Regions from separate parts of the Weizmannia sp. WK01 genome, predicted to be linked through region 1. Evidence: predicted binding sites of a transcription regulator. Region 1 holds the regulator's gene; each other region holds the start of a gene.
The links. The regulator Rex, encoded in region 1, represses fermentation and respiration genes when NADH is low (regulators of the CRP and FNR family bind a similar motif). The targets are predictions, from matches to a motif close to TTGTGAAATATTTCACAA.

Region 1 (2,278 bases):
GTGCTTGCTTCATACAGCAAAACGAGTGGAACAAAGGTAATCAGCTGCGAAAACACGTCCGGCGGGGTGATGATGCCGGCAGCTGCAATCAAAGCAAGATACGCATATTTTCTTACCTTTTTCAACAGTCTCGGCGTAATGATGCCAAGCCGGGTCAGAAACAGGACCACGACCGGCATTTGGAACACAAAGCCAAACGGAAGCGTGATCTCTAGCAGAAACTGAATATACTCCCGGATCCCGATCACCGCACGAATGCCCATTTCATTTGACAAGCCCATCATAAACTTCACCATCAGCGGACAAAGCACGAAATAGGAAAAAGAAACGCCGGCTATAAAAAGCAAGATGGAAACAGGAATGTAACTTAATGTCAGTTTCTTTTCTTTCTCATACAGCCCCGGGCTTATAAACGCCCAAAGCTGGTACAAAATCACCGGCAGGGTCAATAGGCATGCGATCACAACCGAAACTTCCATAAAAACCTTAATAGGATCGGTTACCCTGAAGGCATTCATCGTGAACATGCCGGCATTTTTGGCATGCTGCAAATAACGTATAACAGGTTTTGCGGTAAAAAAGCCAACAACCAGGGCAAACAGAAAGAAAATGAGAACGGTAATTAACCGCTTTCTCAATTCCTGGATGTGTCCGGTAACCGGCATTTTTTTCGTATTCATCGCCGTTCCCCTTTAAGTGCCGGCGTTGAATCCGCCCTTTTCCCTTTGCACGCCACAGCCAAATCCGGCCATTGCCATTTGCGCCTGCATTCCGTTTTCAATCGGGCCACCCCCTGTACCCACTATGATAACGGAAAAAAAGCTTTTTGGCTATGGCTTCGCAACCGGCTCTTTTGTTTCTTTCAAATTTTCTTCATCATTTGAATAATGTTTTAAAAAGTAGATCAGTGCCTGCAGTTCCACGGCCAGGTCAATATGATGGACGCGGATATCCGGCGGCACGTTCAGCCGGGCAGGTGTAAAGTTTAAAACGCCTTTTACATTTGTACTGGCAAGCTCGTCTGTCACTGCCTGGGCACTGGAAGCGGGGACCGTCAAAATCACAACCGTCACATCTTCCGCGCAAAGCCGTTCTCTTAATTCGTCCATGCTGTAAACAGGCACATTGCCAACATGGCTCCCCACCTTCCCGGGGTCATTGTCAAATGCCATCACAATCCGTGCGCTGTTATTCTTCGAAAAATTGTAATTCAAAAGGGCTGTACCGAGGTTCCCAACGCCAACCAGCGCTACATCTGTGATCTCATCCTGGTTCAGCGTCTTGCCGAAAAAAGACAATAAATATTTTACATTATAACCATAACCTTTTTTTCCAAGTGCCCCGAAGTAGGAAAAATCCCTGCGTATCGTAGCGGAGTCGACTTTCACCGCTTCACTCAGTTCCGCCGAGGATACCCTTTGCTTGCCAAGTGTATATAAATTTCTCAGGTACCGGTAATATAATGGAAGCCGTTTTGCAGTGGCTTGCGGTATTTTTACTGATTCATCCTTCATGTGAAATCCCCCAAGTTGAAAGCTTAAGTTTTTTGTGCTGTTGGTTCCAATCGTGCGTCCATTCCAGAATGGCAGCGCTGCCATTCTTCATTATAATATTACTCCTATCTGAGCAAAGAAAAAATATGTTTTAAAAAAATGCCTGCATGCGTCTTTTTCTCTCTCCAACTATGTTAAATATATCACAAGTAAGCATTTTTTTCATGGGTTTTTACGAATTTATGTGAAAAGTTTTTTGACAAATTCCGATCACGCCGGTTGAGTTGCAGTTCGCCTTCCTGTACACTTACAATGGTATAGAGGTGAACATAAAGATGATGTTGCTGCAAGTTCAACAAGTCACAAAATATTATGGCGCTGAACTTATTTTATCGGATATAAAATTAGAAATTCAAACAAAAGACCGGATTGCCTTGGTCGGGAGAAACGGGGCCGGCAAATCGACCCTCCTGAAAATCATCGCCGGCCAGCTTTCTTATGATGAAGGTTCCATCATTATGCCGAATGGTGTCGAAATCGGTTATCTCGCCCAAAATACCGGACTCGAATCGGATCTGTCCATTTGGGACGAAATGATGTCGGTTTTTAAAAATTTGCTGGATATGGAAAAACAGCTTCGCGAATACGAACAAAAAATGGCCGACCCTAAGATTTATAACCGCCCGGCGGAGTATGAAAAAGTGCTGCATGCTTATGATACTTTGCAGACACGTTTTAAAGATGAAGGCGGATATCAGATCGAAGCGGATATCCGGTCCGTTCTG
Region 2 (2,278 bases), 670 kb from region 1:
AATTTCTGCAAATCTTTCTTTCCGCGCAATCAGATTGAAACGGCACACATGCGGGAGCAAAATCGCATTGCAAACGCCGTGCGGCAAGTTATAGAAACCGCCGAACTGGTGCGCAATCGCGTGGACATAGCCCAAAGATGCATTATTAAACGCCATGCCTGCCAAATACTGCGCATATACCATTTGTTCACGCGCTTCCATATCATTGCCGTTTGCAACAGCCTTTGGCAAATATTGCGGAATAATTTGGATCGCTTTAATGGCGCATGCATCTGTTACCGGTGTGGCCGCAGTTGAAACATACGCTTCCACTGCATGGGTCAAAGCGTCAAGCCCCGTTGCCGCAGTTAAAGACGGCGGCATCCCGACCATTAATAATGGATCATTAATGGACAAAACCGGTGTCACATGTTTATCTACAATCGCCATTTTCACTTTCCGACTCGTATCGGTAATAATCGTAAATTTTGTCATTTCGCTGGCAGTCCCGGCTGTTGTATTAATTGCAACGAGCGGCACCATTGGTTTTTCAGAACGGTCCAGCCCTTCATAATCATGGATTTTGCCCCCATTGGCCGCAACGAGCCCGATCCCTTTTGCACAGTCATGCGCGCTCCCGCCGCCAAGTGAAACGATTGAATCGCAATTTTCTTCATGATAGGTTTTTAACCCGTCTTCCACATTTTTGTCTGTCGGATTTGGTTCAGCCTTCGGATAGATCGCCACTTCCAGGCCGGCTTCTTTTATATAGGCTGCAATTTTTTCGGAATACCCCAGTTGGTGGAGCCCTTCATCGGTTACAATCAGCGGTCTGCGACACCCAAGATTTTTCAGCCTGTTTCCAATTTCTTCTGCCGTCCCCTGTCCAAACAAGTTTACGGAAGGCATTTGAAAATCAGTACGTAATCCTGTTAACATCTTTCCCCACTCCTTTTATGTAACTGCTTACATGAAAAATATAACGCAAACGCTTTCATCTGGCTGTGCCAATTTTGTGAAATATTGAGCATGTTACCAAATCACAAACTCTCCCCAAGAAAAATAATCATGTGAAAAACTGATCAATTTGTGTTATAACACGCTTTCATCGCATTTTTCTATTATATATCTACGGCCAAATGTTTTGAACATTCTTTGACAACTGCTTTTTTTGGCCCCAAAATGTGAACGCTATCACTATCTTTTTAAAATCGACCATGCTAAAATGAAAGCGTAATAAGAAATGTTCACTATTTAACAAACAAACATCCAATTCTGAAGGCAGCTCATTAATAGGCTTAAAGGAGGCCATTTAAAATGACTGAACAATTACTGACAAAAGCAACGCTCTCCAAAAAACAATGGGAAGGCTTCAAAGGAGGAAACTGGCAAAAAGAAATCGATGTAAGGGACTTTATTCTGAAAAATGTAACCCCTTACGAAGGCGATGAAAGCTTTCTTGCCGGCCCGACTGAAGCCACTTTAAAATTATGGGATCAGGTCATGGAACTGTCGAAACAGGAACGCGAAAAAGGCGGCGTCCTGGATATGGATACGAAAATTGTATCTACCATTACATCGCATGGCCCGGGCTATTTAAACAAAGAACTTGAAAAAATTGTCGGTTTCCAAACCGATAAACCGTTCAAACGTTCGATGATGCCGTTTGGCGGAATCCGGATGGCAGAAAGTGCCTTAAAATCTTACGGCTATGAAATTGATCCGGAAATCAAACATATTTTTACAGAATGGCGGAAAACCCATAACCAAGGTGTATTCGATGCCTACACACCGGAAATCAAAGCTGCACGGCATGCCGGCATTGTAACAGGCCTTCCGGATGCTTACGGCCGCGGCCGCATTATCGGCGACTACCGGCGCGTTGCCCTTTACGGTGTAGATTATTTAATTGAGCAAAAGAAAAAAGATCTCGATTTAATCGGCTGCGGCTTGATGACAGAAGAAGTCATCCGTGAACGTGAAGAACATTCGGAACAAATTCGTGCATTGCAAGAATTGAAACAAATGGCACAAAGCTACGGATTCGATATTTCCGAACCGGCTTCAAACGCACACGAAGCTTTCCAATGGCTGTATTTCGCGTATCTGGCTGCCATTAAAGAACAAAATGGCGCGGCCATGAGTCTTGGGCGCACATCCACTTTCCTTGACATTTATATTGAAAGAGATTTGAAAAACGGTGTCCTGACTGAACGGGAAGCACAAGAACTCGTCGACCACTTTGTCATGAAACTCCGCCTCGTCAAATTTGCAAGGACGGAAGATTACAATGAACTGT
Region 3 (2,278 bases), 680 kb from region 1:
ACGGCCAGCATAAGGGTGCAAAGCTGTTCGCTGCCATAAACTATGAAACCGGCGAAATTACGCACTATGAAGAAGAAAAAAGTAATTCCTTGGCCTTTAGACGTTTTGTAGAACTCATTTTAAGTAAATACCCGCAAGGTAAAATTGTAATGGTTTTGGACAACAGCAAAGTGCATCAATCACAATTTATCAAGGATTTCCTGAAAGAAAATCCACGAATGGAATTTGTTTTTCTTCCTAAATACAGCCCTGAGTAGAACCCAGTGGAAGGATTATGGAAGTGGCTAAAGCAAGATGTCGTAAACAACGTCTTTTTCAGCAAATTTTACCAAATTCGCTCCCACGTGGCGGAATTTATGAAACAAGCCAGCCAAAAGAGCCAAGAAGTCATTGACCGGCTGCTTGTTAGATTAGAGCTGTCAAAAACTTAAGTTCATCTTATATAGTATCTTTTCTGAACAGTATTTTTTGATTCCGATTTTATTAACGACTACATTTCTGTATCCCAATTTATAATCCAATATGGCATCGTCCGAAAAAGCAATCAAGAAATAAATTGGCAAAAACCAAATTAAGACGATTTGTGCTCCATGCGCTCTGCTTGAGCCTGTCAGGAAAAATGCAAAAGCAGGATCCCACTTATCACCAAACTGGATTTGGTTGATAAGTAATTGTATGATTTCCACACAAGGAATGAATAAAATAAGGAGAAGACAAACCAAACTGAGTTTATTATGTAGTATTCGATAAGAATGACTTTGCAGCATTTGTACCCTCCGCAATTTTCCGTTCAATTAATTTTTTTCTATATCCTTCCTCAAATCTTCTCTTTCTGTAACTTATTTTAATGAAAAAGGACTTTAATAGCAATACTTTTTTGTTAAATATGAATATTATATACATATAATATTTTCTCGGATTTTGGCTTGTAAAATAGGGCAGCTCTGACGGCCTATCAATAGTCTTTTCTCGTGTAATCGCTTCATAAACGTTCAAAATATATACAAACACAAACAGGGAAAAAGGGGATATGATAGAAAGGCAGTTGTTTGTGATATGATTCACAATTAAACATTTTTCATGTTGGAGATGGTGTTTATGTACGAGGCCGTTGAATCTGTTGTTCAAATGGCATTAAATAAGAAAAAATATCTGGAAGAATCCTTGCTTCGTTATGTGACAAAAGCAGCGTTGGCAAGTATGTTCATCGGTTTTGCCATTATAATATGTTACCGTCTTGCTGAGCCGTTTTTTGATGCGAAGTCTCCGGTTACTTCCTTTATGGCTTCAATATTTTTTGGCGCAGCGCTTGTGCTTATTATGTTTGGCGGCGGCGAGCTTTTTACCGGCAATACGATGATGATGACAATGAGCACGGTAAAAAAAGCGACAACTTGGAAAGATGCGCTCACAAACTGGGTGGCAACGTATGCCGGAAATTTGATCGGTGCGGCGATTTTCGCGCTGTTTATCCATTACAGCGGACTCTATGCGGATTCGGATAACAGCCAGTTTTTAATGTCGGTTGTTGGTGGGAAAATTAGCCTGACGACGGCCCAAATGTTTTTCCGTTCGATTCTTTGTAACTGGCTTGTTTGTTTAGGGTTCTGGGTTCCGATAAACGTAAAGGGAGACGGGGCTAAAATCGCTTCGATGATGCTGCTCGTGTTTGGCTTCGTCATTTCAGGCTACGAACACAGCATTGCCAATATGGTGCTGTTCTCGCTGGCACTTGCCGCACCATACCCGGATACCATTACACTCGTGGGCATTTTGCACAACCTTGGTGTGGTAACGCTCGGCAATATGATTGGCGGCGGCGTCTTTGTCGGTGCCATGTACGCCTTCTTAACATCAAAGAAAAAAGAAAAAGTGCCGGTTGCTGTTGTTGACACACACACCGTATCCCCTTTTTCGGCTGAAAAAATCAAGTAATATAAAACGAGCTGCCTGATAGAGGGCAGCTCGTTTTATATCGAAAAACCTGATCCGTTTCATTAGTTTTGAATCAGCTGCAGGAATTGCTTGGTCCGTGCATTTTTTGGATGATGGAATACTTCTTCCGGTTTGCCTTGCTCCAGGATGACACCGCCATCCATGAAAATCACCTTGTCTGCAACTTCGCGGGCAAACCGCATTTCGTGTGTGACAACGGCCATTGTCATCCCTTCTTCAGCAAGCTCCTTCATCACATTTAGCACGCCGCTCACAAGTTCCGGGTCCAGTGCGGATGTCGGTTCGTCAAACAGCATTACTTCCGGCTCCATCGCAAGCGCCC

Region 2: a site for Rex is predicted at 1,048-1,065, ahead of pflB (formate C-acetyltransferase). Genes of this name have one in related genera too.
Region 3: a site for Rex is predicted at 1,050-1,067, ahead of OF158_RS13165 (formate/nitrite transporter family protein). Genes of this name have one in related genera too.

Annotation. Positions count from the first base shown of each region.
Region 1 covers NZ_CP109616.1:3,416,633-3,418,910, forward strand. The annotation lists gene tatC (twin-arginine translocase subunit TatC) at 1-680, opposite strand, end outside; gene OF158_RS16210 (redox-sensing transcriptional repressor Rex) at 831-1,514, opposite strand; gene OF158_RS16215 (ABC-F family ATP-binding cassette domain-containing protein) at 1,829-2,278, shown strand, end outside.
Region 2 covers NZ_CP109616.1:2,741,881-2,744,158, forward strand. The annotation lists gene OF158_RS13180 (iron-containing alcohol dehydrogenase) at 1-918, opposite strand, end outside; gene pflB (formate C-acetyltransferase) at 1,297-2,278, shown strand, end outside.
Region 3 covers NZ_CP109616.1:2,737,978-2,740,255, reverse strand. The annotation lists partial or broken gene OF158_RS13170 (IS630 family transposase) at 1-431, shown strand, start outside; gene OF158_RS13165 (formate/nitrite transporter family protein) at 1,099-1,935, shown strand; gene OF158_RS13160 (amino acid ABC transporter ATP-binding protein) at 1,998-2,278, opposite strand, start outside.